DNA from 2 places in the Streptomyces sp. NPDC001219 genome. Region 2 is predicted to be linked to the other one. Evidence: predicted binding sites of a transcription regulator. Region 2 holds the regulator's gene; the other holds the start of a gene.

Region 1 (15,535 bases), on a different contig from region 2:
GGTCGTAGCGGTCCCGGGCGGCCTGGCTCGCGGCCTGCTGGAAGTCGCCCACCGCGCCCTGTTCCCGCAGGTGGGCGACCTGGGCGAGGGTGGTGAGCCGGGGCTGGCTGCCGCCCGCGCCGAGCCCGGCGAGCAGCAGCGCACGGGTGCCCGCGGCCTGTTCGGTGGCGCGGCCGAGAGCGGGCAGGGCGCGGGTGTCGGCGTTCGCGGAGTCCGCGCGGGCCGGCAGTCCACGGGCGATGTCGTCACTGATCGCCCCGAGTGCCTGAATGGCCTCGGTGTAGGCGTTGTAGGCCTGCTCGGCCGATCCGGGCCCCGACAGGGCCTTCTGACGGGTTTGCGGCAGTGCGGCCAGGAGCTTGGCGGCGGCGCGGTACACGGCGGTGTCACCCGAGGCGTCCTGGGCCTCGGTGCGCAGCTCGCCGATCTGCCGGTCCACGCGGACGCGCTGGGTCCGCGAGGGCGCGTCACTTCCGGCTCCGCCGCCCCGCCCCGCGGCGGTACGGCTGCCGCGGCCGGCGGCGACATACGCGGTCATCCCGTCGCGTTCGTCGGCGAGGGAGTGCGCGAGCGCGATGGCGCGGGCGTTCAGCTCGGCGAGATCGACCAGTTGCTGGCCGGTGTTGGCGTCGTCCGCCGTCGCCGCCAGACCGGGGGCGCCGGCACCGAGGACGGCGGCGGCCACCACGGCCACCGCCCCGACGAGCCGGTGGCGCACCCGTGCGGGACGCCGTCCCGAGGGAGTCGTGCCGTCCGTCGCGTCCGTTCCGTCCTTCGCGTCCGGGCCCTTGCCAGGCACCGAGCCCTTGCCCGGTCCCGGGACCGAACCGGCCGGTGAACCCGGCTTCCCTGCGCCGCCTCGAAGCCGCATCTTCCGCACCGCTGCTCGCATTCCTGTCTCGCCTGCTCACGCCCTGTGGCGTCGCGGACCCGGCTCGCTTCTCCGCTCGCGGAGCGGACCTGCGCGAATGACCGCAGCGCGCACACTTCCGCGAAGGGAAACAGCCCGGCTCTGCGCGTCGCGACGAATGTCCTGACCTCACCCCAATGATCCGGGCAACGACCATTCCACCGGCGCCGCGCAGTGGCTCGGCAACACATGCCCGGCCACCTGAACGAGTGAACATCACTCGGAGTTTGGCCTTCAACTTCCGTGCGCCACCGTTTCCTGCCGCAACCCCGCGCAACCCCCGAACGGGTTTGGAGATGCGTCGCGCTCCTGGAAGGATGCCCGCCCGCACACGGCCGGACCGGCGCTCCTTACCCCCGGTAAACCCGTGGCCCGCCCGGCGCGGACGCGGCGGCGGACGTCCGCCCAGCGGGCCGCGGCCGCCGCCTCCGGCAGACTTCCGGGCATGCACATCGCACTCGCCACCGAGCCCGGCGATCCCCAACGCCCAAACGAGGACTACGCATCGGTAGCGCTGCCCGCTTCCGGTCAGGGCGGCGCCCTCGTCCTGCTGGACGGCGTGACGCCCCCGGAGGACGACGCCGGCTGCGCCCATGGGGTGCCCTGGTTCACCGCGCGGCTCGGGGGCGCAATGCTCGAACTGTCGGTTTCACACCGGGATATGACGCTCACTGAGGCTCTCGCCGCGGCCATCTCCCGGACGGCCGACGGCCACCGGGAGACCTGTGACCTTTCTCACGTCCGCACTCCGCAGGCAACCGTGATCGCCGCACGGTGGTCCGGGGAGACCGTCGAGCACCTCGTCCTGTCCGACTCGGTGCTCCTCCTGGAGCGGGCGGACGGCTCGGTGGAGCCGGTGCGCGACTCCCGGCTGGACGAACTGCCGCCCGCGGTCCGGGAGCTGCGGGCGGCCGTACGGGCGCTGCCCCGCGGTTCGGCGGAACGGGCCGCGGCGGGCCGGGAGTACGGCCGCGCGGTCGAGGCGCTGCGCAACGCGGAGGGCGGCTTCTTCACCGCGGCCGCCGACCCGGCGGTGGCCGCCCGCGCGGTGACCGGCAGCACCCCGCGCACCGGCCTGCGCTCACTGACCGCGCTCAGCGACGGCGCCGGGCGCTGGGTCGAGGTCTTCCGGGAGGGCTCCTGGGCGGACTGTGTGGCCCTGGTGTCAGGGCAGGGCCCGCAGGCGCTGATCGACCGGGTGCGGGCCGCGGAGGCGGCGGACCCGGCGGGCACAGCGTTTCCGCGCGGCAAGGCGCGGGACGACGCGGCGGTGGTTTTTGTGGCGCCGTGACAACCACGGACAGGCGGGGCATGTTTTCCCGCCGCGGGGGAACGGCCTCGCGGCGGCGCCCGTCCGGCGGCGGCCACCGCACCTGCGGGCAGGGGGATTTCCGCGGGACCCGACGTCGTCAGGGGGCGGGGCCCGGACCGTACTGCGGCCCGGTTATCCCTCCTCGCCCTCCTTGTCCGCGTTCAGCCGGTGCAGCAGCCGGGCGAGTTCGGCGACCTCGCCGCGGTCCCAGGAGGCGAGGCGGCGGGCGTACCGGGCGCGGCGGCCGGTGCGGACGCGGGTGAAGCGCTCCCGGCCCTCGTCGGTGAGGCGCACCAGGACCGCGCGGCCGTCCGCCGGGTCCGGTTCGCGGGCGATGAGTCCGAGCTGTTCCAGGGCGTGCAGCTGACGGCTCATCGTGGCCTTGCCGACCCCGAAGTAGCCGGCGAGGTCGGTGGCGCGCTGGGCGCCGGCGTCGGCCAGCCGTACGAGGAGGCCGTAGGCGGCGGGCTCCAGATCGGGATGCACCTCTCGTGCCAGTTCGCCGGACGAGGCACGGGCCCGGCGGAGAAACACCGCCAATTCACGTTCCAGGGCGAGAAACACGTGATCCACACCCGTCGGCTCTCCGGCCGCGGTCGTCCCGTCGGCTCCGGTGTCGTGCACGTCAGCGCCCATTCCCGCGTTTCCTCACCTGAAAGTTTCCGCCCTCGGCGGCCGAAGCCGCAGCTCGGCCAGTATTTCGCAGGATTAGACCAACGGCAGCCCGCCGCCCCTCTTCTGCCCCCTCGGTCTACGCGCGTATCGTCATTTATGGCATGGCCATACCAAGCGGCCGGGGTACCCGCCGCGGCGTCGTGCACCCCGCCTCTCCGTGTCGGCACGCCGGTGCCATGCCTCAGCTCCTCCCCCCTCAGGTCATCCCACCGAGATCTTCGGAGGCACGTATGTCCGTGCTCAGATCCGGCTCCCCCCACCGCCCCGCACGCTCCCTCGCGACCGTGGCCGGGGTCCTGCTCACCCTCGTCTCCCTCCTCCTCGGCCTGCCCGGCACCGCCGCGGCCGCACCGCGCGCACCGGAACCCACCCACCCCGGACAGGACTGGGCCGGTTCCCAGATCGCCCGGCACGAGGGCACGGCCGGCGGCGCACCACCGGCCGCCCCGCTCGCCTCCGTCGAAGGCGTGGACGTCAGCAGCCACAACGGCAACGTCGCCTGGTCGACCCTCTGGAACAGCGGTGTCCGCTTCGCCTATGTCAAGGCGACGGAGTCCACCAGCTACACCAACCCGTACTTCGCGCAGCAGTACAACGGCTCGTACAACTCCGGGATGATCCGCGGCGCGTACCACTTCGCCACCCCCAACACCTCCAGCGGCGCCGCCCAGGCCAGGTACTTCGCCGACCACGGCGGCGGCTGGTCCAAGGACGGCAGGACACTGCCCGGCGCGCTCGACATGGAGTACAACCCCTACGGCGCGACCTGTTACGGGATGAGCGCGGCCGGACTGGTCAACTGGATGAAGGACTGGTTCGCCACCTACAAGGCCCGCACCGGCCGGGACGCCGTCCTCTACACCTCCACCAACTGGTGGAAGCAGTGCACCGGCAACTCCGCGGCCTTCGGCGCCGTCAACCCCCTGTGGATACCCCGCTACGGCTCCTCGGCCGGCGAACTCCCGGCCGGCTGGGGCTTCCACACCATCTGGCAGTACACCTCCTCCGGCCCGACGGTCGGTGACCACAACCGCTTCAACGGCGCGATGGACCGGCTCCGGGCGCTGGCGAACGGCTAGCGGCTCCCCGTGAGCGCGACGGCCGGTCCGGCTCCTCCGGTGGGAGCCGGACCGGCCGTCGTGGCCGTCACACCGCGACCGGTACCTCCGGGGCGGCGCCGTTCGACGCCGGTGTCAGGGCGAGTTCCAGCACCTGGCGGACGTCGGCGACCGGGTGGACCTCCAGGGCTTCGAGGATCTCGGCCGGGACGTCGTCCAGGTCCGGTTCGTTGCGCTTCGGGATGATGACGGTGCCGATACCGGCCCGGTGCGCCGCCAGCAGCTTCTGCTTGACGCCGCCGATCGGCAGCACCCGCCCGGTCAGCGAGACCTCACCGGTCATCGCCACGTCCGGCCGGACCTGCCGGCCCGACAGCAGCGAGGCCAGCGCGGTCGTCATCGTCACGCCCGCGCTCGGCCCGTCCTTCGGGACCGCGCCCGCCGGTACGTGCAGATGCACACCGCGCTCCTTCAGGTCGGCGACCGGCAGCTCCAGTTCGGCGCCGTGGGAGCGCAGGAACGACAGCGCGATGTGCGCGGACTCCTTCATCACGTCGCCGAGCTGGCCGGTCAGCTGGAGCCCGGACGCCCCGGTTTCCGGATCGGCGAGCGAGGCCTCCACGTAGAGCACATCGCCACCGGCGCCGGTGACCGCGAGACCGGTGACCACCCCGGGCACCGCGGTGCGCCGCTCGGCCGGGTCCTGGGCCGACTCCGGGGTGTGGTGCGGCCGCCCGATCAGCGGACGCAGCTCCTCCGCACCGACCGCGAACGGCAGCTCCCGCTCACCCAGTTCGTGCTGGGCCGCGACCTTGCGCAGCAGCCTGGCGACCGCGCGCTCCAGATTCCGCACGCCCGCCTCGCGGGTGTACTCCCCCGCAAGCTTGCGCAGCGCGTCGTCCTCCAGGGTCACCTCGCCGGGCTCCAGACCGGCCCGCTCCAGCTGGCGCGGCAGCAGATGGTCCCGGGCGATGACCACCTTCTCGTCCTCCGTGTAGCCGTCCAGCCGGACCAGCTCCATACGGTCGAGCAGCGGCTCGGGGATGGCTTCGAGGACATTGGCGGTGGCCAGGAAGACCACGTCGCTGAGGTCGAGTTCGACCTCCAGGTAGTGGTCGCGGAAGGTGTGGTTCTGCGCCGGGTCCAGGACCTCCAGGAGGGCGGCGGCCGGGTCGCCCCGGAAGTCGGAGCCGACCTTGTCGATCTCGTCGAGCAGCACCACCGGGTTCATCGTCCCGGCCTCCTTGATGGCCCGGACGACCCGGCCGGGCAGCGCCCCCACATAGGTACGGCGGTGCCCCCGGATCTCCGCCTCGTCGCGGACGCCGCCGAGGGCGACCCGGACGAACTTCCGGCCCATGGCACGGGCGACGGATTCCCCGAGCGAGGTCTTGCCGACGCCGGGCGGGCCGACCAGCGCCAGCACCGCGCCCCCGCGGCGCCCGCCGACCAGCCCGAGGCCGCGTTCGGCCCGCCGCTTGCGGACGGCCAGGTATTCGGTGATCCGCTCCTTGACGTCCTCCAGGCCCGCGTGGTCGGCGTCGAGCACCTCCTTGGCGCCGGCGATGTCGTAGGCGTCCTCGGTCCGTTCGTTCCAGGGCAGTTCGAGGACGGTGTCCAGCCAGGTGCGTATCCAGGAGCCCTCGGGGCTCTGGTCGCTGGACCGCTCCAGCTTGTCGACCTCCTTGAGGGCGGCCTTGCGGACCTCCTCGGGCAGATCGGCGGCCTCGACCCGGGCACGGTAGTCGTCGCCCTCGTCCTCCGGGTCGCCGTTGAGCCCGGCCAGCTCCTTGCGGACCGCCTCCAGCTGCCGCCGCAGCAGGAACTCCCGCTGCTGCTTGTCGACGCCCTCCTGGACGTCCTTGGCGATGGACTCGGCGACGTCCTGCTCGGCGAGGTGCTCGCGCAGCGTCTCGGTGGCGTACTTCAGGCGGGCGACCGGATCGGTGGTCTCCAGCAGCCGGACCTTCTGTTCGGTGGTCAGGAACGGCGAGTAGCCGGAGTTGTCGGCGAGCGCCGGCACGTCCTCGATCTGCTGGACGCGGTCGACGACCTGCCAGGCGCCGCGCTTGCGCAGCCAGCTGGTGGCCAGCGCCTTGTACTCCGTGACGAGTTCGGCCACCGCGCCGGGCAGGGGATCGGGGACCGTCTCCTCGACGGTCGTGCCCTCCACCCAGAGCGCGGCTCCGGGCCCGGTCGTGCCGGACCCGATCCGCACCCGGCCCAGACCCCGGATCAGCGCGCCGGGGTCGCCGTCGGACAGCCGCCCGACCTGCTCTATCCGCCCCAGCGTGCCGAACGCCGCGTACTCCCCGTCGATGCGGGGCACAAGCAGCACCCGCGGTTTGTTACCCGAGGAGGCGGCGGCCTGAGCGGCCTCCACCGCTGCCCGTACGTCCGCGTCGGACAGGTCCAGAGGCACCACCATGCCAGGGAGCACGACCTCGTCATCGAGAGGCAGCACGGGCAGAGTGAGCGATGTGGACGTCGAAGCCATGATCTCCCCTTCGGCAAGCAAGTTGAGCTGTACTCACTCAATGCAGCCGGGGTGGGAGATGTTCCCCCGGGGGCGTTCGCTGTGAGCGATCGGGGGGGGAGGGGGGATGAGGCGCAGGGAGAAGGGGGGCGGGGAGGGGCGTCGGCAGGCCGGCGGCCCAGGGGGTGCGGCCGGCGGGCCGGGGCGCGTGGCGGTGCGGCGGGCGCGCGGCGGTGCGACTGGGCCGAGCGGGGGCACGGCGATGCGGCTGGGCCGGGGGCCAGGGGGCGCGCGGCGGTGCAGCCGGGCCCGGCGGGCGCTCAGCGCTCGCCCACCGTCCGGCGGCGGGACCGGTCGTCCCGCCACCGCCGCTACCCCCAGTGGGCGGGGCGGGTCAGGTTCCGCGGCAGTTCGGTCGCGGCGTCGCCCTTGGCCGCGTTCAGCTGTGACTGGGTGAGGAAGAGCGCCCCGGTGAGGTCGGCACCGGAGAGGTCGGCGGCGCGCAGGTCGGCGCCGATCAGGTCCGCCGTGCGAAGATCGGCGCCCTTGAGGTCGGCGGCGATCAGATAGGCCCCACGGAGATTGGCGCCCCGGAGGTTCGCACCCCGGAGGCGGGCCCCCATGAGGTCGGCGCCCCGCCGCTCCTTCTTCCGGCCCGGGACACCGGCCCGGACGAGTTCGCTGGTGCGCAGCAGCAGGGCGTTGACCTCACCCCGGTGGGCGGGCACATCCAGTTCCGTGAGTTCCTCGGCGCTGCCGCGGGTGAGGCGTTCGGTCTTCTCCAGGGCGGCGCGCAGCTCGGCGTGGACCGGGCCGGCCGCCGGGCGGGTCAGCGCCTCGGCCAGATACCAGAGGAGTTCGTGCAGCTGCCGCATGACGGGGAAGACGTCGAACATCCGCCGGGCGGACTCCGGTGCCTGCCGCCAGTCCCGTCCGCCGAAGGTGACCTGGGAGACCTTCTGGCCGGCGCCGAAGCAGTCGAAGACGGTGCAGCCGGTGAAGCCGCGCGGGCGCAGGTCGCGGTGGATGCCGCAGCGGAAGTCGGACTCCAGGTTGGGGCAGGGCGTGCCGGCGTCCTTGTCGATCGCGAAGTCCGCCGAGGCCGCGAACGGCAGCGCGACACAGCACAGTCCGAAGCAGCTGCCGCAGTCGGACTGCAGGCCGAGATCCTTGACGTCCGGGATCGAGGGCGTGCGCTCTGGGGACACGGGGCGGGTACTCCTACGGCCGGCGGGCACCACAGGAAGCCGTGCCCGGAAGGGACCGCCATTCTCCCAGGCACCGGGAGGACCGCCGCGCCCGCCGGGGTCAGCTCGCCGCTCCCGCCCACCGCCGCGGCGGGCACCCGGCGTTGTCAGTGGTCGCCCCTAACCTCGGGTGTATGAGCATGATCGGAGAGTACGCACGTGTCACTCCCGCCGAACTCGACCGCGCCCTGGGCGATCCCGAGTGGGCGCTGAAGCTGGTCTGCGGACGGATGGAGGCGGAGGCCGCGACGGCCCCGGAGCCGGCGGCGGCGCGCTGCCTGGACATCGACAAGGCCTGGGACGCCCTCGGATTCCTGCTGCGCCGCAGGGACTTCCCGGTGGACATCGTCCACGGCGAGCAGGCCGTCCCCGACGCCGACGACTGGGGCTACGGTCCACCCCGCTACCTCACCCCCGAGCAGGTACGGAACGCCGCCGAGGCACTGGCCGGCATATCCGCCGAGCGCCTGACGGCCGGCGTCGCCCCGGCGGACCTCGCCGCGGCGCGGGTCTATCCACTGGTCGTCTGGGAGCGGGGCGAACCACTCGACTACGTCCGCGAGTACTACGAACTGCTGCGGCCGTTCCTCCGCGCCGCAGCGGACGAGGGGGACGCCGTGCTCCTTTGGCTGGGCTAGGGCTCGTCATTCGGAATCACCGGGCGGACCAGAGAGGTCCAGGTGGCCACGGCACGCCCTGAAGCTCATATACGAGCGGGGCAAACAGGGGTGACCCACCCACCAGCCGCCCCCGACGGGCGCGTTCGCCGGACCGTCCGACATACTCGTGCCGCATGAACGAGCCATGGGAAACAGCCCTCATTATCGGCCTTTTCCTCTTTATCGCCGCCTTCTTCGGATTGTTCATCTGGGTCTGGCGGTATGTGAACAAAAGGGATAACCGCAGCCCCCAACAGCTGGAAGAGCTGCTCCAGTTGGTGGAGAGCCGGGGGTGGAGCCACACCGCTTGGGCCCCCGGGCAGGGAGACCGCTACTGCGGGGGGGACCCACTGCCCATGAAGGGCGTCAACATCCCCCTGCGGGACTACATTGTCGGTGAATTCCGCGGCCGCACCATCAGCTGCTTCGAGCGCAACTCGCGCGAAATGAACGCGGACGGCCCGGACTCCGTGCGGTACTCCGCGGTGTTCGCCGTGACGATGCCGACGTCGGTACCGCGGATGGTCATCAAAAAGCCGCAGGCACTGGACAAGATCAACGCGCGAGCGGACGCCGTGTTCGGCGGCGGCAAGGTGATGGAGCTGGGCGACCCGGCATTCGACGAAGCATTTCGCGTGATCGCCAACGATCAAGAGTTCACGCGCACTGCCCTCAACGACTCTTTGGCGCAATTCCTCATGTCCGACGCCCGCGCCAAAGACGAGCCCCTGCGGTTCCAGGGAGACGTGCTGCTCACCTGGCATCGAGGGCGACTCCGGGCGGAACACATCGACGAGAAGCTGAACTATCTGTGCGACGTCCTGGACCACTGGCCGACTCAGGCGCAACACCGCGCCTGAAGGACCGCGCTCATGGGTGAGCCCCTCCCGACTCCTGTCGGGAGGGGCTCACCCATGAGCGCCGGGGTGCACGGAGCTTACGCAGCGTCAGGGCCCGCAGGACGCACGGACCTGACGAACTCCTCGAAGTCGTCCGCGACCTGATCCAGCTGGGACTGCTTGGCTGTCAATGCCAACTCGATCACCGCATGCTTGGACGGGTCGTGCGCATCATGCATGAGCAGGTAGACCTGGCTCTGGACCAACTCCACGGGCAGCCCGCGCAAGGTGGTGGAGATACGCAGCGTCTGGGTCAGCGCAGGCACTTCCTGGGTGCCCCCCTGGGCCTGCGTGGCGACGCTCACCGTCGCCCCCTCGCGCAGCCGCCGGACCGACTCCTGCGCGAGTGTGAGCAGGTCGGCTTCGTCCCGGACTTTGCCCGCGATGGTGATATTCGCGGTGAACTTGTCCTGCGACTCGGAGTGAAGTGCAATGAAAGCCACTCCGGGAGCACCCACCTCATCGGGGGGCGCCGACTGCCAGCCCTCCGGCAGTGAAAACTCAATCTTTACCGGCAGCGTGGTCGCCATCGTGGATCAACTCCCTAGTGTGCGAAATACGAGGCCAGTGTCATCCGAAGGGATTGATGGACTCCAGTCCGTCACCCATTGCGTCGAGGCCGTCACCCACCTTGTCCCCTATGTCGCTGAACGAGTCCGCGACCTTTTGCGGGTCGATCTCGGCCTGGAAACCGACCTTGCCCCCGAGTCCGAGTCCTACGCCCACATCAGCGCCGATGACGAACTTCCCGTCTTTCATGCCGGCATCCGCATGTGCCGCAGCTCCGGCTCCGGCCCATCCTTCAGCGGTGGCACCGGCCCCGATACCACCCACGTCCACGTGGCCACTCGCAGTCGCCTTGGCGCCCGCGAAGGCCTCGGCACCCGCGTGCACGCCATCCTTGCCCACGGATGTGTTCACTTGCGCCTCGGCACCGGCAAAGGCCGTGGCATCCGCCTTGGCAGCGGCCATGCCGTACTCGACGCCGCCCTCCGCGGAGGCCTGCGCCAGGTACGCCTTACCGCCGGCTCCGACCTGGAGTCTGCCGTCCTTGACCGACGCGCCCGCCGTGCCTTCCGCCCCGAGAAGTTTGAGACCGGCCTTCCCGGATACCTTCCCGTCGTCTCCGAACTGCGACTCGCCTTCGGCCTCTTTCTCCCAGGCGTTCACCTCGGCTTTCCGCTCCCACAGCTTGGCCTCGAAGCCTCGGGGCTTCTTAGCCTGGGGGTCAGCGGGCGGCGCATTGGGGTCGGGCTTCGACGCACCGTAGAACTTCTGATGCTTTTCGGACAGCGGGTTGGACTCGTAGAGGTCCTTGAGGGTGACGTTGCTCTTTCCCGATTCCTTTTGCTGCTCGGCAGTCTTGCCCGCCCGTTGCAGCCAGGACGGTGCGTCGGAAGCGCCGCCGGCCGCGTCCTTCAGCTTTCCCGCCGCCGAATCAGCTTCGTCCCGCACATGCTGTCGGGCAGTCCGCAGAATCAGCTGGGCCTGGCTTTTATCGCCGCCGTCCCACAGCTCGATTGCCTCCCGGGCCTTCCCCTGCGCCGTGCTCAACGCCGTGGCGTAACTGCTGACTGCCACGGCCGCGTCGGACAGCGCATCGGAAGCGTAGAGCCAGTTCTTCTTCTCACCGGAAAGCTTTTCCCAGAACTGGTCGCTGGCCGCACCGTTCCAGCCAGATATTCGTACGGCGCCGAGCCCGTTTGCGACGGTCTCGAATTTTCCGGATTGTTTCTTCAGAGCCCGCGCGACGCCCTCGACGTCCCCTGCATTGCCCGGGATGAGCCCCTTGGGGTCCTTGGTCTCGCCCAACTCTTCCGTCATGCCCGTCCCCCGTTGTTACAGTCCCGAACCGTTCTTGTGCTGATTGATGTACTTCATGTAGTCGCCGGTATGGGCTTCGTTCTGCTCATAGGTGTCCGCTTGGCTCTTCAGCTTGTCCGAGATGTCGCCCGCGCGGTCACCGAGAACGAGATAGGCCACTTCCCACGTCTCGCAGAAGGCTTCGAACTTGTCAGCGAGAATCTTTTCGCCCTGATCGGAACCATCGAATTCGTCATTCAGCGCCCCGAAATCGACCCCCTTGGCCGGGTCAAGGCATTTCAGTACATCCGAAGCTCCAGCCCTGAGCTCATCCGGATCGGCTTCAAAGCCGTCGCCGCTATTGGGCACTCTCGAACCATCCCTAGTGAACACGCGCTCATGACAGGTAAGTTGGCACTGTCGTCCGGCGAATCTATCACCATATGTCGACCCGTCAGCGCGGGGGTGATTCGAAACCCTCCGCCTGTAACCAGCCCAAAAATGCCGCACGTTACCTGGATAGAGCTATCGGCAGAATGTCCGGTCCACCCCCTGTCGTGAACGAACGAGGTGATCGGCCTCAAGCTGAGCAATTGGGCGGGCAGTTGGACAATTCCCTTGCCCCCTGATCGGAGCGGGGCGCGGGTTATCACCGGCCCAGTGGCTACCGCACGCCGGTCGCGATTGACGGAGAGAACGCTGGGCCCGTGTCCCGGTCGCACCTCCGCAACACCGCCGAACTCCCCGGCAGCTATGGCTGCTTGTCCGGAAAGCCCTCAGGCGCCGGTACTCACCAGAGTCGTCACACGAACTTGTTGAGATGCTCCGGCGGGGCGTTACCGGTATGACGAGTCGACTGTTCGTGAGGGCACGTACTCGACTGCGGATCGGGGACGATGAGCCCCGCGGGTGGGCGCCTCCTCCGGATCTCGGGCGCCCACGGGGCCACGGCGCGCGATTCGAGGAGACGCACCAGGCGGCACCTCCGCTCCGGCAGACCGTCGCGGAACGCCCCCTCGCTTCCCGCCTCACGCCCCGTCATGACTGCTACCTTCACGGCATGTTGCAGCGGATGTCCGGAGTTTTCATCGGCGCATTCTTCGGGACGGTGTTCGTGGTCGCCAACGCGCACGACCCGCTGAATCGGGCGATCGGCATCACCCTCCGGGTGCTCGCGGTGCTCACCTTCGCCGGGCTGCTCGCGCTCGCGCTGCTGGCGGGGCGGCGCGGACGGCCCGTGGTGGACGACGCGGAGGCGCCTCAGGCGGACTGGTTCCGGGGGAAGTTCGCGTTCGTCGTGGGGGCGGAGGCGGTGCTGCTGGTCGGCGGCAATCTCGCGCTGCGGGCCGCGGGGGCCCCCGAACAGACCGCGGTGGCCTGGATCGCGCTGATCGTGGGGCTGCACTTCGTTGCCCTGATGGCGGTATGGAAGCGGCGCAGCATCGCCGTCCCCGGCGCCACGCTGACCGCGCTCGGCGCGACCGGCCTGGGCATGGCGGCCACCTCCGCCGTGGTGTGGGTGCCGTTCGTCAGCGGGGTGCTCTCCGGTGTGGCGCTCCTGGGCGGCTGCGCCTACGCCATCACCCACACCTACCGGGCGACGGCGCGGCCGTAGGGCGACCTCCGGGACCGCCGGGGCCGGGACGCTCAGTACGTCCGCGCGCCCCGCAGGGCGGGGTGGCCCAGGTCGCCGAGGAGCGGCGCGGGTGTGGCGTGGCGGGCGCGCCAGCGGCGCAGCAGCGGCCAGCTCGCCGTGCCCAGGGCGAGCGAGAGCAGATGCCCCCAGTCCGTCAGCGGGTCGGCGTAGGCGAGCAGATCGGTCACGGCCAGATAGCCGACGCCGGCCAGCAGGGGCAGCCGCGACCAGACCGGCAGCAGCCCGGCGAGGGCGCCGGTGCAGGTCATCACGCCGAAGCTGATGCCGTAGTCGAGGCGGTGCAGCGAGCTCTCCGGCAGACCGCCGGCGGCGACCGAGAAGGCCACGGGCAGTTCGGTGGCCAGCGTGGCGAGCACATGGCCGCCGAAGAAGACCGCGACGGTCTTCATGGCGCCGATCCGCCGCTCCAGCGCCGTCAGCACGAAGAGGAAGGCGAGGGCGTACGCGGAGGTCATCCCGCCGGCTATCCACAGGGCACTGGCGACCAGCACCAGCAGCGGGGCCTGGGCGAGATGGGCGACATCGGTGCTGGAGCCGCGCAGCAGCTCGGAGACCAGCCCCGGGTCGGCGTACTCGGCGAAGAGCGAGGTGACCGCGAGGAGCACGGCGTAGCCGAGGGTGAAGGGCGTGCCGGCGGGGGTGGGCAGCAGCTGCCCGAGCCGCCGGGGCCCCGCCGCGGCGAGGGCGCCGGGCGCCGACCGGGCGGCGGTCTCCCGGCCGCCGCGCTGCCGGGGGATACCGGGCAGCAGCCCCGGTGTCCCGGCCGGACGGGTGTCCGGTCGCGGTGCGGCGGCGGGCCGCTGAACGGCCCGTATCCTCTCGGCGGTTCCCAGCCAGCTCACAGTCCGAGGCCCCTTCCGTCCTGGCGCATCCGGTGAGCCACGCCCGTGTCCCTCGGCCGTGAATCTCTGCCTTGCCCTACGTCCCGGACCACCCTGCATGCTCAACCCATGAGGAAGCTGTGAGAGTGAGATCCATCACACAGAGCAACCGTCGGCGAGGCCCGCACGTCCGGGTGGCCGGTGCCGGATACGCCCCAAAGGGTTGGACCGGCGCACCCCGGATTGGCCACCATGGCGCCATGGCTCCCGTGACACCGCTCCAGGCAACGGCCGGCGCCCCCGAGGCCCCGCGCACGCTCGACCGCCGCGAGGGTCCGTACGGCGAGGTGGTGCTGCGGCGGCGGGGCGGGCCCCCCGCGGCGCCCGGGACCGACGGCGCCGGTACCCCCGCGGCACCGGTGGTCTACGAGATCATCGCGAACGGCTGCTTCCTGATGGACACCTCCGACGGCCGGTCCGAGCGGCTGCTGGTCGACGCCGCGCTGGACGCCCTGCCGGCCGGCCGCACCCGCCCCTCCGTACTCATCGGCGGCCTCGGCGTGGGCTTCTCCCTGGCCCGTGCGGCCGGGCAGCCGCGCTGGGGCCGGATCGTCGTCGCCGAGCGCGAGGAGGCGGTCATCGACTGGCACCGCACCGGCCCGCTGTCGGCCGTCTCGGCGGAGGCGCTGGCCGACCCGCGCACCGAGATCCTGCACACCGACCTCGTCGCCCACCTGCGCGCGGAGGCGGACCGGGACACCTACGACGCCCTGTGCCTGGACATCGACAATGGCCCCGACTGGACCGTCACCGAGGACAACGACAGCCTCTACTCCCCCGACGGGCTCGCCGCCTGCCGCGACCGTCTCACCCCCGGCGGAGTGCTCGCCGTCTGGTCCGCGCAGCCCTCGCCGGCCTTCGAGGAAGCGCTACGAAATGCCGGATTCAGCGGGGTACATACGGAAGAGATCCCCGTTGTCCGAGGCGTCCCTGACGTGGTCCATCTCGCGCGGAAGGGCGCGTAGCCGACAGTCGCGCCATGCCCGTACGCTGCTGCCCAGCAAGACGCGACCACGCAGGGGACATGCAGGGGCGGGCGATGGACCAGACTCAGACAACGCAGGGCGGCGCCGCCGCGGCCACGCCGGGAGCCCAGCGCCGGGTCCTGGTCGTGGAGGACGACCCGACGATCGTCGAGGCCATCGCGGCCCGGCTGCGCGCGGAGGGTTTCCAGGTACAGACGGCCACCGACGGCCCGGCCGCCGTGGACACCGCCGAGGCCTGGCAGCCCGACCTGCTGGTCCTCGACGTGATGCTGCCGGGCTTCGACGGCCTGGAGGTGTGCCGCCGGGTGCAGGCCCAGCGCCCGGTGCCGGTGATGATGCTCACCGCCCGGGACGACGAGACCGACATGCTGGTGGGCCTCGGCGTCGGCGCCGACGACTACATGACCAAGCCGTTCTCGATGCGGGAGCTGGCCGCCCGGGTGCATGTCCTGCTGCGCCGGGTCGAGCGGGCCGCGCTGGCCGCGCACACCCCGCGCAGCGGCATCCTCCGGCTGGGCGAGCTGGAGATCGACCACGCCCAGCGCCGGGTTCGGGTGCGGAGCGCGGACGTCCATCTGACGCCCACCGAGTTCGACCTGCTGGTCTGCCTGGCGAACACCCCGCGCGCGGTGCTCTCCCGTGAGCAGCTGCTGGCCGAGGTGTGGGACTGGGCGGACGCCTCCGGGACCCGGACGGTCGACAGCCACATCAAGGCGCTGCGCCGCAAGATCGGCGCCGAGCGCATCCGCACGGTGCACGGCGTCGGCTACGCGCTGGAGACCCCGCCCGCATGAGGCGGTGGCCCCACTCCCCGCTGAACGCGCTGTGGCAGCGGATCTGGGAGGGCCTGCGCCCCCTGGACCCGTACCGCTCGGTGAAGGCCGCGCTCGGGGCGCTGGTCAGCGTCTCGGTGATCATCACCACGCTGCTCGTGTTCGTGGCGATGCACTCCGCGACCGAGCTGCGGGTGAT
Region 2 (15,535 bases):
CGAGCAGCTCCTGGCCGATGGCCAGGTTGTCGGCCAGGTTCTCGGCCGAGCCGTCCCACATGTGCGACTGGAACAGCGGGTTCTGGCCCTTGGCGACGCGCTCCGCGGAGATGTCCAGCAGCGGGCGTACGTAGCCGTCCAGCTTGTCCTTGGGGCAGTGGTCGGTGTGCAGCGCGACGGTGACGTCGTACTTCTCGGCGACGACGTGCGCGAACTCGGCGAGCGCGACCGCGCCGGTCACCATGTCCTTGTTGTACTGGCCGCCCAGGAACTCCGCACCACCGGTGGAGATCTGGATGATGCCGTCGCTCTCGGCCTCGGCGAAGCCCCGCAGCGCGGCGTGCAGCGTCTGCGTCGACGTGACGTTGATGGCCGGGTAGGCGAACTTGCCTGCCTTCGCCCGGTCCAGCATCTCGTTGTAGACCTCAGGGGTTGCGATGGGCATCTGTCCGCTCCTTGTGTATGCGGGTGTGCGTTCTTGGCCCTGACCAGGGGGCGAGGACTTCGCCGCTGCACATCTTCCCAGACGAGGCCCCTCGCTCCACATTGCCTGTCCGGCCGTCCCAGTCCGTGGGCGGCCGGTTTCACGTGAAACCAGCCGCCCCTCGGCTAAGCCGCAGGTCAGCGCCGAATGCCCCGATCCGGCGTGCCCCGACGCCCGGCCTCAGCTCAGGCCGAGGTCACCCAGCTGGTAGCCCGTGATATACGGCAGCCCGGCCTCGGCGATGGCCGACGCGGCACCGCGGTCGACGATCGTCGCCACCGCCACGACCTCGGCGCCCGCCTCACGCGCCGCCTCGACGGCGGTCAGCGGCGAGCCACCGGTGGTGGAGGTGTCCTCGACGATCAGGACCCGGCGGCCCTTGATGTCCGGGCCCTCGATACGGCGCTGCATCCCGTGCGCCTTCTGCGCCTTGCGGACCACGAAGGAGTCCAGCCGGCCGCCGCGCGCCGCGGAGGCGTGCAGCATCGAGGTCGCGACCGGGTCGGCACCGAGCGTCAGCCCGCCGACCGCCTCGTAGTCCAGGTCGGCGGTGATGTCCAGCATCAGCCGGCCGACCAGCGGCGAGGCCTCGCCGTCCAGGGTGATCCGGCGCAGGTCGATGTAGTAGTCGGCCTCCTTGCCGGAGGAAAGCGTCACCTTGCCGTGCACCACGGCCTTGTCCTTGATCTGCTGCAGCAGCGCGCCGCGCACGTCGTCACTCATGCGCACGAGCTTATGCGGTGCCTCCGGACAGGCTCCGCCAGCTCCAGGTCATGGAGATCTCCAGCGGGTCGATCGGGGTGACCAGGCGCGGCAGGGTGTTGAGGCCGTTCGGCGGGCCGGTCTGCGGCTCGGCACAGACCGCGGCCTCCTGCTCGTCGTAGACCACGGCCCATTCGGCGCGGCTGGTGAGCTTCAGCTCCAGACGGCCGGGCCAGGTCAGTGTGGCCTCCACACCCTGCGGCATCCCGAAGCAGTCGTCCCAGGGCCCCGGCCCCGGCGGGATGCGGCGGCCGGTGGGGAGGTGGTCGTCGCCCCGCTCCTCCTGCCACTCGGGCGCGAAGTCGAGGTGGACGTCCGGGCCGCCCTCCCCCAGGTTCCGCAGGAACCAGGGGTGCCAGCCGGCCTGCGCGGGGAAGGAGTCGGCGGTCGCCTCGACGCCCAGGGTGAGGGTGAGCGAGCCGCCGTCGGCGGCGAGTTCGACGAGCTGGGTGACCCGCCCCGGGTACGGCCAGGGCGCCGCCGGGTCCTGGAGGTCATAGACGAAGACCCCCTCCGTGGCGCTCGTCCGCGCCGTGCGCCAGCGCAGGTCGCGGCCGGTGCCGTGGATGGCGTGCGGCGCGGCGTTGAGGGGCATGTGGTGGATTTCGCCGCCGTTGCGGAACTTCCCGTGGTCGAGCCGGCCGCACCACGGCACCATCGGGAAACAGCCGTATCGGGGGCCCTGCCGCAGCAGCTCGGTGCCGCCGACACGGAGGCTCGCGATCCGGCAGCCGAGGTCCGGCCGGACGGTCAGTTCGGTGTCTCCGGCGGCCAGTCGCACGCCCTCGGGCGCCTGCGTCCGCGCCGTGCGCTGCGTGGTGTTGTCGGTGCTCACAAAGCCGAGCCTAGGCCGTGCCCCACATGACATGCGGATGCCGTCCCCCACGCGCACCCGAAGCCCGGGAAAACGCCCCGCTCGCACCAGCCTCCGAGGACCGCGCCCCGCGTCACCGCCCCGCTTCAGCGGCGCCGGCGCAGCACCCGGCCGACGACCACCGCGGACGCCAGCACCAGCGCGGCGGCGGGCGCCGCCCAGCGCAGGGTCGCCGAGGGGCCGCCCGACTCGGGTGCGGGCACCGGTGCGTACCGGCCGCGCGGCGGGGCGTGGTCGACCTCTTCCGCGCTGCGCCCGATCATCGTGCGGCGGGCGTGCGCGGCCTCGGCGGGGGCGAGCCGGTCCGGCTCGTCGCCGTAGTCGTGCCCGGGGTGCGCCGGGAACGCGTCCGCCCCCTCGCCCGCGTCGAGGTCCGCCGCCGCGTCCTCGTCCTCGTCGCTGCCCGGGTCCAGGGACGGCGGCGGCACCTCGGTGTCGAACACCCCGGTCCGGGCCACCTCCTCGGTGTCGTCGGCCGCTCCGGCGTCATCGGCCGCTCCGGTGTCACCGGCCACCGGCCGTCGCCGCAGGTCCGCCGCCAGGTTCTCCGCGAAGCGGTCCAGCAGCCGGCGGCCCACCGAGGCGGCCGACCGGTCGGTGGCCTCGGCGAGCCGGCCGTCGCGGTGGACCGTGCCGGAGCAGCGCAACGTCGTACCGGGACCGGGTTCGGTGGCCGGGGCGAGCCGTACGACGAGGGTCAGCGCGACCGTCCCGTCGCCCCGCGCCTCGGTGCCCTTCGCCTCGACGGTCACCGGAGCGGCCGCACCGTCGTCGCCCGACGCGTCGTCACCGGGCCCGTCGTCAGCGCCGACCGTCAGGGTGCCGCGATAGGTGATGGTGGAGCTTCCGATACGCAGTCGCAGCCGGCCCTTGGGACAGTCGGGGGCCGCATCGGCGTCGAGCTGGACTCCCGGGACACAGCGCGCCACCCGCTCCGGCTCGATGAGCGCCTGCCGCACGGTCCCGACGGGAAACGGAACGTACACCTCATGCTCCATGACATGGGAGCCTACCCAGCGCCCGCGACCCCGTGCCCGCCCAGGCGGAATTTCCGGCACCGGCCGGAAACCGCCCCCACTGCCCGCCGCCCGCCCGGCACCTCCCATGGCCCGGCACGTCGCGCCTCGGGCCCGGCACCGCACCGCACCACGCCTCGCCTCGCCCCACCCGCGGCCGCTCGCCCGGTCACCGCGGTCACCGTGATCAGTCGAGATACCGCGGATGCATCAGCGTCGACGCCGGCAGCCCGCCCCGCCGGTCACGGCTCTCCGCGCGCCGGCCGTCCCGCAGTTCCTCGGCGCTGAGGCCGGTCAGCGGGGGCGCGTCGGGGGCCAGGCCGAACGACGGCCGGTGCCGTGCGGCCAGCACGAAGCCCCAGTAGCGGGTGCCGTCCGAGGCAACGGCCGGGACCGCGGCGTCCCCGCGCGGTACGGGGCCCGCCGAGCGGTCCGGGCCGCCGGAGAAGGCCGCTGGCCGGCCGGCCAGCCGGTACGGCACCGTCGCGAGGCCCACCGAGCGGACCGTCGACTCCACCGTCCAGTACAGGCGGGCGCGCTCGACCGGCGGCCCGGCGTGCACCACCAGCCGTCCGTCGTGGGCCAGCAGCCGCGCCGCGAGGCCGTAGAACTCCTGCGAGTAGAGCTTGGTGCTCGCGGTGATCCCGGGATCGGGCAGGTCGGAGACGATGACGTCGTACGACGGCGCCCGCCGCCCGCCGCCGCTGCCGTCCTGCCGCCGCAGCCAGTCGAAGGCGTCGGCGGTCACCACCCGCACCCGGGGGTCGGCGAGCGAACGCCGGTTGAGGCGGGTGAGACCGGGGTCGGTGCGCGCCAACCGCAGCACGCCGGGGTCGAGTTCGACGACGGTCACCGAGCGGACCGCGCGGTAGCGGAGGATCTCGCGCACCGCGAGGCCGTCACCGCCGCCGAGCACCAGCACCCGGCCGTGCGGGCCGCCCGCCATCGCCGGGTGCACCAGCGCTTCGTGGTAGCGGAACTCGGTCTCCGCGCTGACCCGGAGCCGCCCGTCGAGATACAGCTCCAGCGGTCCGCCGGAACCTTTCCTCCCGCGCCCCGCACCGGCTCCGTCACCCGTCCCGCCGGTCATCACCACCTCCTGGACGCCGGTCTGCACCGCGACCCTGGCCGAGGCGCCGTAGACCGCCAGCCGGGCGGCCCGCTCGAACGGCGTGGCCAGCACCGCGCCCGTCGCGAGCAGGGCGAGGACCAGGGCGTTGACGCCGAGGAGGGCCCAGCGGGCGCGGGCCGTGAGGTCGCGGCGGAACAGCCACAGCACCAGCACGGCACCGGCCACCGCGTTGACGGCGCCGGTGAGCAGGGCGCCGGTCAGCTGGCCGAAGCCCGGCAGCAGCAGAAAGGGAAAGGCCAGCCCGCCGACCAGGGCGCCGACGTAGTCCGCCGCGAAGAGGTCGGCGACCGCGCCACCCGCGTCCTGCCGGCGCACCCGCTGGATCAGGGTCATCAGCAGCGGCACCTCGGCGCCGATCAGGATGCCGATGGCCAGGGAGAAGCCGACCAGTGCGGAGCGGGACTGCCCGAACCAGGCGAAGCAGGCGTAGAGCGCCATCGCGGACGTGCCGCCGACCAGCGCGAGAACGGCCTCCACCGCACCGAACCCGACCGCCGCCCGGCAGCGCAGCCGCTTGGCGAGCAGCGCGCCGATGCCCATCGCGAAGACCATGACGGACAGCACGACCGAGGCCTGGGTGACGGAGTCGCCCACCAAGTACGTGGCCAGGGCGACCAGTTCGAGCTCGTAGACCAGACCGCAGGCGGCGCAGACGAAGACGACGGCGAGGACGAGCAGCCGGCCCAGCCCGGCCGGCACCGGCAGCAGGGCCGGCAGCAGGGCGTCCGGCGGGCCGGCGGCGCCGGTGCGAGCGGACTCTGGCGGGTCGATCATAAAGTGAACGCTACGTGACGATTCTGTGGCGCTCCGTCACCCACACGAGTAGACCTCGGGGGCTACACGCCTCAGTTGGGGCGTTTCCGAAGGGTGGGCCACAAGGGCGCTCCGCACCGCGCACGTCGCGCACGCCCCACCCTCCGCGCCCTCCCGGACCCCCACGCCCCCGGCGCACTTCCTTCGCGCCCCTCGCACCCCACACTCCCCCGCGCCCTCCCGCCGACCGAACCGGTCACTTTTCGCCAGGGCGCGCTAGACCGCCGCGACCCTGGCCCGTACGCCCACGCGGGTACGGGTGGCCACCAGACGGCCCTCCTGCGGGTACGCGTGCCAGGTCCGCCAGCGCACCTGGCCCTGCTGGCGCTGCGCCAGCATCGCGGTGAAGGCGTGCGGCGAGCCGGGGAACGTACCGGCGAGCCCGTGCGGATGCTCGGCCACCAGCGCCAGCAACTCCTGCGCACGGCCGGCGAACGAGCCGCGCGAGAGGGTCTCCACATGGGCGGCGAACTCGTACTCCCAGTCCCCCAGCCGCTTCGCCACCCCGAGTGGCAGCGGTGTGCTGCTGCCCGGCATACAGGCGACCGTTTCGGAGCAGGTGCCGTGCTCCTCCTGGAGAAGCACCTGGTGGGAGGCGCCGAGCAGCCGCAACTGCACCTGCGCGTCCTGGAGTTGGAGATCGAGTACGGCCAGGGCGGGCAGGGGTTCCCTGCCCAGCGCCCAGGCCAGGTCGGAGGCACGGGTATCGGTGTACGCCGTCGTCAAAGTCGTGAGCATGGGTCGGCTCCGCAAAAACACGCAGTGGAATGGTGGGCCGGCCCGCCCGAAAAGGATCAGTGATGTACGACTGCCTGCCGGCTCGCGCCCACGTGGGGTCGGAGAACGTGGGGGATTCTCTGGGGAGAGGGAATCATGAAAGCCCCGTCGCCCACAGCGCTTTTACCCATCTTCTCCGGGTTTCCATCCGCGCGGGGGCCTTGCAGTTCAGTTGTTCAACGACCAAGCGCCCGGGGGGTGTTGGCCCTTCGGCCAGCACCCCCCGGGCGCATATGCGACAAGCAACTAGCCATCCGCACATATGGAGTTGGCACCACGCACCGTCGGCGCGGGAGCCGGCGCGGTCGGCTCAGCTGCCGCCACCGCCGCCTCCACCGCAGCCGCCCCCACCGCCGCCACCGCCGCAGGAGGAACCGCCACCACACGAGGACCCGCCGCCGCAGCCACCGCCGCCGTGGTGCCCACCGTGGTGGCCACCGCCCGAACCCCCGTCACCGCCGGCCCACCAGCTGCCGCCGGCCCCGCTGTACCCGCCGGAGCCGCGTCCGCGACCCCCGCCCGAACCGGTCCGCGAGGCCAGCACCACCAGGCCGATCACCCCCGCGCAGATCACCACGAAGACCACGATCCCCATTTGCCTCACTCTCCTTTCATTCCCCCGAAGCGAGGCACTCGCTCCGTCCGGCGCCCTGTGCGCCGCTCCGGCGCCGCCTGGCGCCGTGGGCCGTCCTCGTCGACGACCGTCTCATTTCCGTTGTGCGGGGCTGATGCCCCCGGCCCCGGCGTCTCAAAGCACAGTTGAGGAAGTCCAGAGGTTCGGCGCAGGATGGCGCCCATGGACCGACCGCTGCTCAACCGCCGCCTCGCCGAATTCGGCACCACGATCTTCGCCGAGATGTCCGCACTCGCCGTGCGGACCGGCTCCATCAACCTCGGCCAGGGCTTCCCCGACGCCGACGGCCCGGAAGAGGTCAGGGAGGCGGCGGTGCGCGCCCTGCGCGACGGCCGCGGCAACCAGTACCCGCCCGGCCCCGGCATCCCCGAGCTGCGCGCCGCCGTCGCCGCCCATCAGCAGCGTTTCTACGGCCACCTCGGCCTCTCCTACGACCCCGACACCGAGGTCCTGGTCACCGCGGGCGCCACCGAGGCCCTCGCGGCCTCCCTGCTGGCGCTGCTGGAGCCGGGCGACGAGGTCATCGCCCTGGAGCCGTACTACGACTCGTACGCCGCCGGCATCGCGCTGGCGGGCGGCCGCCGCGTGCCGGTGACCCTGCGCGCGGACCCGGAGTCCGGCCGCTACCGCCTCGACCTGGACGAACTGCGCGACGCCGTCACCGGCAACACCCGCCTGATCCTCCTCAACACCCCGCACAACCCCACCGGCACCGTGCTGTCCCGCGAGGAGCTCGCCGAGATCGCCCGCCTCGCCTGCGAGCGCGACCTCCTCGTCATCACCGACGAGGTCTACGAGCACCTCGTGTTCGAGGGCGAGCACCTCCCGCTCGCGTCGTTCCCCGGCATGCGCGAACGCACCGTCACCATCGGTTCTGCCGGCAAGACCTTCTCGTTCACCGGCTGGAAGGTCGGCTGGGTCACCGCGCCCGCGGAGCTGGTCACTGCCGTCCGCTCGGCCAAGCAGTTCCTCACCTACGTCTCCGCCGGCCCCTTCCAGTACGCCGTCGCCGAGGCGCTCGCCCTGCCCGACAGCTACTTCGCGGACCTGCGCGACGACCTGCGCGCCAAGCGCGACGTCCTGGCCACCGGACTCACCGACGCCGGCTTCCAGGTCTTCCGCCCCGCCGGCACCTACTTCATCACCACCGACATCCGCCCCCTGGGCCACCACGACGGCTTCGCCTTCTGCCGCTCCCTCCCCGAACGCATCGGCGTCGTCGCCATCCCCAACGCCGTCTTCTACGACCACAAGGACCAGGGCGCCCCCTACGTCCGCTTCGCCTTCTGCAAGCAGGAGTCGGTCCTACGGGAGGCGGCGGACCGGCTCGGCAAACTCTGACCGGAGGCCCGCGGGGTCTCAAACATGCACCGGCTCACCCGCCCCAACACACCCGGGCCCCGAAGCCGTTCGGCTTCGGGGCCCGGGCAGCGGGGTGGGTGTGGGACGGACGGGGCTCAGGCCTCGTCGTCACCCGGCTTCTGGTCGGAGTCGCCTTCGATCTCGGCCTCCAGGCCGAGCTGCTCGACGATCCACTTGTCGAACTCGATGGAGGCGCGGACCCAGCTGACCGTGCTCGACACGAAGTGTTCGAGCGAGACGCCGGTGCCGATCAGCATCGACGCCTCACCGATCAGACGGACCGTGCCGTCGTCGTGGGTGTGGGTGTAGGCCTTGGGCCACAGCGTCCGGCGGTTCCAGTCGTCGATCGCCTCCAGCAGCTTCGACTTCTCGTCGATGCCGTGCGGACGGTCGTAGAACGTGCGGACGGAGAAGATCTGCTGCTCCTCCTCGCCCCGGAACATGAAGTACGTGCGGAACTGCTCCCACGGGGCGGCGAGGTCACCCTCCTCGTCGACTACGTACTTCAGCTCCATCTGGTCGAGGAGCTGCTTGACCAGGTCCTGGTCTGGCACGACGGGACCATCAGGCCCCGACGGCTCGGGTTCGGGCTGGCCCCCGAAATTCGGAATCGAGGACGGGTCGATGCTCACCGTGGAATTCCCTTCGTATGGTCCCTGCCATCCTCCCCCACATCCGCCCCGTCGTGGCAACCCGGACGGAGCGGATGCGGGCAAGGCGTCGCCCGGGGCAACGATCGTCGGGCCGGAGGGGTGCCCGGAGCGCGGCCCCGGGCACCCCGCCCCCGCCGGTCACCCCGCGGACCGCCCCTCCGTCTCCACCGACAGCCCGTCGCCGTCCACGTCGACCCGGACGGTGTCCCCGTCCAGCACCTCGCCGGACAGGATGGCGCGGGCGAGCTGGTCGCCGATGGCCGTCTGGACCAGGCGGCGCAGCGGGCGGGCGCCGTAGGACATGTCGGGGGCGGGGGCGTCGATGACCGGCTCCTGGCCGAGCCAGGCGAGCCAGGTCAGGGCGCGGTCGGTGACGTCCAGCGTCAGCCTGCGGTCGCCGAGCCGGCGCTGGAGGTGGGCGAGCTGGATACGGGCGATCCGCTGCAGCTGGTCCGTGCCGAGCGGGTGGAAGACCACCACGTCGTCGAGCCGGTTGAGGAACTCGGGACGGAAGGACGCGCGGACCGTCTCCAGCACCTTCTCCCGCTTCTGGTCCTCCTTGAGCAGCGGGTCCATGAGGAAGGTGGAGCCGAGGTTGGAGGTCAGGATGAGGATGGTGTTGCGGAAGTCGACGGTGCGGCCCTGGCCGTCCGTGAGCCGGCCGTCGTCGAGGACCTGCAACAGGATGTCGAAGACCTCGTGGTGGGCCTTCTCCACCTCGTCCAGCAGGACGACGGAGTACGGGCGGCGGCGGACCGCCTCCGTGAGCTGGCCGCCCTCCTCGTAGCCGACGTAGCCGGGCGGCGCACCGACCAGCCGCGCCACGCTGTGCTTCTCGCTGTACTCCGACATGTCGATGCGGACCATCGCCCGCTCGTCGTCGAAGAGGAAGTCCGCGAGCGCCTTGGCCAGCTCGGTCTTGCCGACGCCGGTCGGGCCGAGGAACAGGAACGAGCCGGTGGGGCGGTCCGGGTCGGCGATCCCGGCGCGGGTGCGGCGCACGGCGTCGGAGACGGACCGTACGGCCTCGGTCTGGCCGATCAGCCGCTTGCCCAGCTCCTCCTCCATCCGCAGCAGCTTCTGGGTCTCGCCCTCCAGGAGACGGCCGGCCGGGATACCGGTCCAGGCGCCGACCACATCCGCGATGTCGTCAGGACCGACCTCCTCCTTGACCATGGACTCCTTGGACGCCTCCTGCTCGGCCTCGGCGGCGGCCGCCTCCTCCAGCTCCCGCTCGACCCCCGGGATCTCGCCGTAGAGCAGCTTGGAGGCGCTGTCGAAGTCGCCGTCGCGCTGGGCGCGCTCCGCCTGGCCGCGCAGCTCGTCGAGCTTCTCCTTGAGCGCGCCGACGCGGTTGAGGCTCTGCTTCTCCTTCTCCCAGCGGGCGGTCAGGCCGCGCAGCTCCTCCTCCTTGTCGGCGAGGTCCTTGCGCAGCTTCTCCAGGCGCTGGACGGAGCCGGCGTCGGTCTCGTTGCGCAGCGCCAGCTCCTCCATCTTGAGCCGGTCGACGGCGCGCTGGAGCTCGTCGATCTCCACGGGCGAGGAGTCGATCTCCATACGGAGGCGGGAGGCGGCCTCGTCGACCAGGTCGATGGCCTTGTCGGGCAGGAACCGGGAGGTGATGTAGCGGTCGGAGAGGGAGGCGGCCGCGACCAGCGCGGAGTCCGCGATCTGCACCTTGTGGTGGGCCTCGTAGCGGCCCTTGAGCCCGCGCAGGATGGCCACCGTGTCCTCGACGGTCGGCTCGGCGACCAGCACCTGCTGGAAGCGCCGCTCCAGCGCCGGGTCCTTCTCGATCCGCTCGCGGTACTCGTCGAGGGTGGTCGCGCCGACCATCCGCAGCTCACCGCGGGCCAGCATCGGCTTGAGCATGTTGCCGGCGTCCATGGACGAGTCGCCGCCGGCGCCCGCGCCGACGACCGTGTGCAGCTCGTCGATGAAGGTGATGATCTGGCCCTCGCTGGACTTGATCTCCGCCAGGACGGTCTTCAGCCGCTCCTCGAACTCACCGCGGTACTTGGCGCCCGCGACCATCGCGCCCAGGTCGAGCGCGACCAGCCGCTTGTTGCGCAGCGACTCGGGGACGTCGCCCTTGACGATCCGCTGCGCCAGCCCCTCGACGACGGCGGTCTTGCCGACACCGGGCTCGCCGATCAGCACCGGGTTGTTCTTGGTACGGCGGGACAGCACCTGCACCACCCGGCGGATCTCGTGGTCCCGGCCGATGACCGGGTCGAGCTTGCCCTCGCGGGCGGCCGCGGTGAAGTCCGTACCGAACTTCTCCAGGGCCTTGTACGTGCCCTCCGGGTCGGCGTTGGTCACCCGCTGCCCGCCGCGGCTGGCCTCGAAGGCGGCCAGCAGCTTCTTGGCGGACGCGCCCTGCTGTCCCAGCAGCTCACCGGTGCGCCCGCCCTTGGCGGCGATGCCGATGAGGAGGTGCTCGGTGGAGACATAGGCGTCGCCCAGCTCCTTGGCGCGCTGGGTGGCGTCCGCGATGGCGGCGAGCAGATCGCGGTCCGGCTGCGGCGGGGCGACCGTCGAGCCCTGCACGCTGGGCAGCGCGGCCAGCTGGCGCTCGGCGCCGTTGCGCAGCGCGGCGGCGTCCGCCTCGACGGCGGCCAGCAGGTCCATGATGTTCTCGTTGTCCTGCCCGGCCAGCAGCGCGAGCAGCAGGTGCGCGGACGTCATGTCCGCATGCCCGGCGGCGATCGCCCGCTCATTGGCGGCGCTCAGCGCCTCCCGGCTCTTGTTGGTCAGCTCGGCGTCCACGTCCTCGCGATCCTCCTCGTCTCGTCCTGATCAGCGTCTTTCCTCAGTCTGACCCGGCCAGGGGCCGGACGCCGGAAATGCTGCTCATACCGCAATCCTGCTCGCACCAGCGTGCGATAAATTGAGTCTAGGGCACTCAAGTCAGTTTCGGGAGCCGTCCCCGCTGACTCTCGCTCACTCGTGCGAGGGAACTGCGGCCGATCGCGCCCGCCCGTCCCCGCCGCCCGGTGACACTGGCCTTCGACCACGAGGAGGTGCAGCATGACGGCTATGGCACACGAGCCGATGCCCACGCAGGACGACATCCTCCTGGAAGGCTTTCTGGCGCTGGAGACCCCGACAGGTTTCCGGGCCGAGCTCATCGAGGGGGAGATCGCTGTGACACCGCCGCCGGATGGCGACCACGAGGACTACCTGAGTCTCGTCTTCGAGCAGGTGATGCGGTTGTCTGCGACTGCCATGCAGTTCTCGGGGCACAAAGGACTCGTCCTCTCCCCCGCGGCGGGCCAGCCCGCGGATCACGTGATCCCCGACGCCACCATCGCCCCACGCGCGCTGCGTCTCTTCCGCGGCGCCCCTCCCTGGATGCCCAGCGACGGCGTTGCCATGGTCGTCGAGGTGACGTCGAGCAAGCCCCACAAGGACCGTGTCGCCAAGCGCCATGGCTACGCCCGTTCCGGCATTCCGCTCTATCTCCTGGTCGACCGTGACAAGTCAGCGGTCACCCTGTTCAGCGAGCCGGAGGGCGAGGACTACCTCAACACCCACATCGCCCCTCTCGGCAAACCCCTCCCCCTCCCCGCCCCCTTCTCCTTCGACCTGGAGACCGCCGACTTCCTCTGAGCCCCGGGCCCCGAACTACGCTGGCCCCCATGGCCCACGACCTCAGCGCCCTCAGCCCGGAGTACCTCGCCTTCTGGGGCGAGTACCTGATGCCGACGCTCACCACGCTGCGTACGGACGGGACGCCCCATGTGGTTCCCGTAGGCGTCACCTACGACGCCGGGCAGCGGATCGCGCGGATCATCACCCGAAAGGACAGCACCAAGGTCAAGAACGTCCTCGCCGCCGGGGCGGACGGCGCCACCGTCGCCGTGTGCCAGGTCGACAGGGGACGCTGGGCGACGCTGGAGGGCCGGGCCCGGGTGCGTACGGACGCCGAGTCGGTGGCCGACGCGGTGCGCCGGTACGCCGAGCGGTACGGCCGGACCCCGACGCCCAACCCCGACCGCGTCATGATCGAGATCGCCGTGACCCGGGCGATGGGCCGGGCCTGAGGGCCCCGCTCCCCCTTCTTGCGCGCCTCCTCCGGCCCCTGGCCGGAAACGGTCCCTCCGGCTCCGCTCCGGGCCACGCACCTGGTACTCAAGAGCGACGGGAACCGAACAGCTCCGCGCAATGACGGACGACATCGGGCCTTTCCCCGGCAAAAGACAGCAGCTGGAGGCCGTATGGCGTCGGCAGTGAGCACCGTGACGACCGTTCCGCGCCGTCCGTCCCGCACCCCGCCGCGCCCCCGCGCCGAGCTCTGCCCGCGCTGCGGCGGCCCGCTCGCGGTCAATCAGGACGGCTGGAAGATCTGCCACGCCTGCGGCTATGCCTCGCCGCCCGGTACAGCCCCTCCTCCACGGGCCGCTCGCGGGGGTATCGTCGCCCCCACAGTCGCCACGCCCCGGAGGGCACGATGAACTCGGTCCGAGTCACGGCGATCGCCTGCCTGCTGCCGCTGTCCGAGCTCGACGAGGACCCGTTCCTGGTCGATGACCGCAGCCAGCACGACATGTGCAAGCAGTGGGCGGCGGCCCGTGACTACCACCTGACCTGCCAGCTCAGCCTGCACCGGCTGCGCGCCGACCACGGCGCGCTGTGGCGTGACGTCGAGGAGGGCCTGGTCGACGTGTTCGTGGCGCCCAACCGCCGGGCGCTGGAGACGGCCATCGCCGGCGCGGACGAGTTCACCGCGCGGTGCGCCGCGGCCGGTGTCCGCCTGGAGACCGCCGACCTCGACGAGCCGGTCTACACCCTGGCGATGAAGTCACAGGTGCACCGGCGGCTGTCGATGCCGACGGCGGGATACAACGGCTGCTGACGGAGCGCCACCGCGCCCGCCGACAGCCCCGCGGACAGCGAGAAGGGCCGGGTCGCCCCGGCCCTTCGTCAGCTCATACCGCGGATGCCGGCAGCCCGGCCGCGGCCGTCACTCCGGCCGCTTGGGGCGCCAGACCACCAGCGCGCTGGTCTGCTGCACGTCCTGATACGGCACCAGATCGCGCCGGTAGGAGGCGTGCACCGCCGCCTCCCGCTGCTGCATCGCGCTGGCCGCGCCCTCCAGGGCGCCCTGCAGCTCGATGACCCGCTGCTGCAGGGCCGCGACCTGGTTCTCCAGCTCGATGATGCGCTTGATGCCGGCGAGGTTGATGCCCTCGTCCTGGGACAACTGCTGCACCGTACGGAGCAGTTCGATGTCCCGGGCCGAATAGCGGCGGCCCCGCCCGGCCGTGCGGTCGGGCGAGACCAGCCCCAGGCGGTCGTACTGCCGAAGGGTCTGCGGATGCAGGCCGGAGAGCTGAGCCGCGACGGAGATGACGTACACCGGCGACTCGTCGGTCAGTTCATAGGGGTTACGACGCTGCCCGCCCCGGCTGTCCATCTCAAGCTCCCTTCGCGGCCTGGAACAGCTCCGCCCGCGGGTCCGCACCCGCGGTCGCCTCGCGATACGCCTCCAGCGACTCCTTCGCCTTGTCGCCGAGGTCGCTGGGGACCAGCACCTCGATGGTGACCAGCAGATCGCCGCGGGTGCCGTCCTTGCGGGTCGCCCCCTTGCCACGAGCCCGCATGGTGCGCCCGTTGGGGGTGCCGGCCGGCAGCTTCAGCGTCACCGGCGGACCGCCCAGGGTCGGCACCTTGACCTCGCCGCCGAGCGCGGCCTCCGGGAAGGTGACCGGCACCGTGACGGTGAGGTTGTCACCCTTGCGGCCGAAGACCGGGTGGGCGTCGACATGCACGACCACGTACAGGTCGCCCGCCGGGCCGCCCTGCTCGCCCGGGGCGCCCTTGCCGCGCAGCCGGATGCGCTGCCCGTCGGAGACGCCCGCGGGAATACGCACCTGCATCGTGCGGGCACTGGTGGCCCGCCCGCTGCCCTTGCAGACCTCACAGGCGTCCTGGGCGATCAGGCCCCGGCCCTTGCAGTCGGCGCACGGGTCGGTGAGCGAGAAGCCGCCGCCCGCGCCCCGGCTGACCTGACCGGTGCCGACGCAGGTCGGGCAGACCCGCGGCGTCCCGTTCTTGTCGCCGGTGCCGGAACACGCCTTGCACGGCGCCTGGCTGGACATCCGCAGCGGGACCGTGGCCCCGTCGACCGCCTCGGTGAAGCTGAGCGTCACCTCGGACTCGATGTCCTGGCCACGGCGCGCGTGGGTCCGCGCCCCGGCCCCGCCGCGGTTGAACAGGCCGCCGAAGACGTCCCCCAGACCGCCGCCGAAGCCCCCGCCGCCGCCTGCCTGGCCCTGCGAGCCCCCGAAGAGGTCGCCCAGGTCGAAGTTGAAGTTGCCGCCGCCGCCCGGCCCCGGCCGGTATCCGCCGTTGCCGAACAGCGTGCGCGCCTCGTCGTACTCCTTGCGGCGTTTGCTGTCGCCCAGGACGTCGTTCGCCTCGGAGATCTCCTTGAAGCGCTCCTCGGCCTTGGCGTCGCCCTTGTTGGCGTCCGGGTGGTACTCGCGGGCGAGCTTCCGGTACGCCTTCTTGATCTCCGCTTCCGTGGCGTCCTTCGGGACGCCGAGGACCTTGTAGTAGTCCTTCTCGACGAAGTCCTTGGTGCTCATCCCCGACGTCCCTCCTTCCGCGCGGTTTTCGATTCTGTCCTCACGTCAGCCCTCGTCCGGGCCACCGCTCTCCTCGTCCGAGGCCTTGGCGTCCTCGTCGGAGGCGGACTTGGTGCCCTGGGCACCGGGCTGCGGTTCGGCCACGGCGACCCGCGCGGGGCGGATCGTTCGTTCACCGATGCGATACCCGGGCTGCAGGATCGCCACGCACGTCGTCTCGGTGACATCCGGTGCGTACGAGTGCATCAGCGCCTCGTGGATCGTCGGGTCGAAGGGCTCGCCCTCCTTGCCGAACTGCTGCAGACCCAGCTTGGCGACCGCGGTCTCCAGCGATTCGGCCACCGACTTGAAGCCGCCGACCAGTTCGCCGTGCTCACGGGCACGGCCGACGTCGTCGAGGGTGGGCAGGAGCTCGGACAGGAGGTTCGCCGCGGC

What was found. The regulator HspR, encoded in region 2, represses chaperone genes until heat shock. The targets are predictions, from matches to a motif close to TTGAGNNNNNNNNNCTCAA.
Region 1: lon (endopeptidase La) is a predicted target of HspR. The motif match lies at 6,475-6,493, and genes of this name have one in related genera.

The regions. Positions count from the first base shown of each region.
Region 1 is NZ_JBSFJF010000020.1:16,942-32,476, forward strand. It holds gene ACWC9R_RS15475 (nitrate- and nitrite sensing domain-containing protein) at 1-799, opposite strand, end outside; gene ACWC9R_RS15480 (hypothetical protein) at 1,356-2,201, shown strand; gene ACWC9R_RS15485 (MarR family winged helix-turn-helix transcriptional regulator) at 2,355-2,858, opposite strand; gene ACWC9R_RS15490 (lysozyme) at 3,128-3,976, shown strand; gene lon (endopeptidase La) at 4,044-6,452, opposite strand; gene ACWC9R_RS15500 (pentapeptide repeat-containing protein) at 6,803-7,639, opposite strand; gene ACWC9R_RS15505 (YfbM family protein) at 7,813-8,316, shown strand; gene ACWC9R_RS15510 (hypothetical protein) at 8,472-9,197, shown strand; gene ACWC9R_RS15515 (hypothetical protein) at 9,275-9,766, opposite strand; gene ACWC9R_RS15520 (putative T7SS-secreted protein) at 9,807-11,060, opposite strand; gene ACWC9R_RS15525 (hypothetical protein) at 11,076-11,408, opposite strand; gene ACWC9R_RS15530 (hypothetical protein) at 12,100-12,654, shown strand; gene ACWC9R_RS15535 (rhomboid-like protein) at 12,687-13,538, opposite strand; gene ACWC9R_RS15540 (spermidine synthase) at 13,778-14,542, shown strand; gene ACWC9R_RS15545 (response regulator transcription factor) at 14,617-15,357, shown strand; gene ACWC9R_RS15550 (HAMP domain-containing sensor histidine kinase) at 15,354-15,535, shown strand, end outside.
Region 2 is NZ_JBSFJF010000110.1:765-16,299, reverse strand. It holds gene fbaA (class II fructose-bisphosphate aldolase) at 1-445, opposite strand, end outside; gene pyrE (orotate phosphoribosyltransferase) at 665-1,207, opposite strand; gene ACWC9R_RS35200 (aldose epimerase family protein) at 1,218-2,081, opposite strand; gene ACWC9R_RS35195 (SRPBCC domain-containing protein) at 2,207-3,118, opposite strand; gene ACWC9R_RS35190 (polyamine aminopropyltransferase) at 3,324-5,042, opposite strand; gene ACWC9R_RS35185 (DUF2617 family protein) at 5,298-5,819, opposite strand; gene ACWC9R_RS35180 (hypothetical protein) at 6,169-6,453, opposite strand; gene ACWC9R_RS35175 (pyridoxal phosphate-dependent aminotransferase) at 6,655-7,833, shown strand; gene ACWC9R_RS35170 (YbjN domain-containing protein) at 7,950-8,486, opposite strand; gene clpB (ATP-dependent chaperone ClpB) at 8,646-11,276, opposite strand; gene ACWC9R_RS35160 (Uma2 family endonuclease) at 11,547-12,119, shown strand; gene ACWC9R_RS35155 (pyridoxamine 5'-phosphate oxidase family protein) at 12,149-12,553, shown strand; gene ACWC9R_RS35150 (NADH pyrophosphatase zinc ribbon domain-containing protein) at 12,728-12,964, shown strand; gene ACWC9R_RS35145 (hypothetical protein) at 12,961-13,365, shown strand; gene ACWC9R_RS35140 (heat shock protein transcriptional repressor HspR) at 13,474-13,926, opposite strand; gene dnaJ (molecular chaperone DnaJ) at 13,928-15,100, opposite strand; gene grpE (nucleotide exchange factor GrpE) at 15,146-15,535, opposite strand, start outside.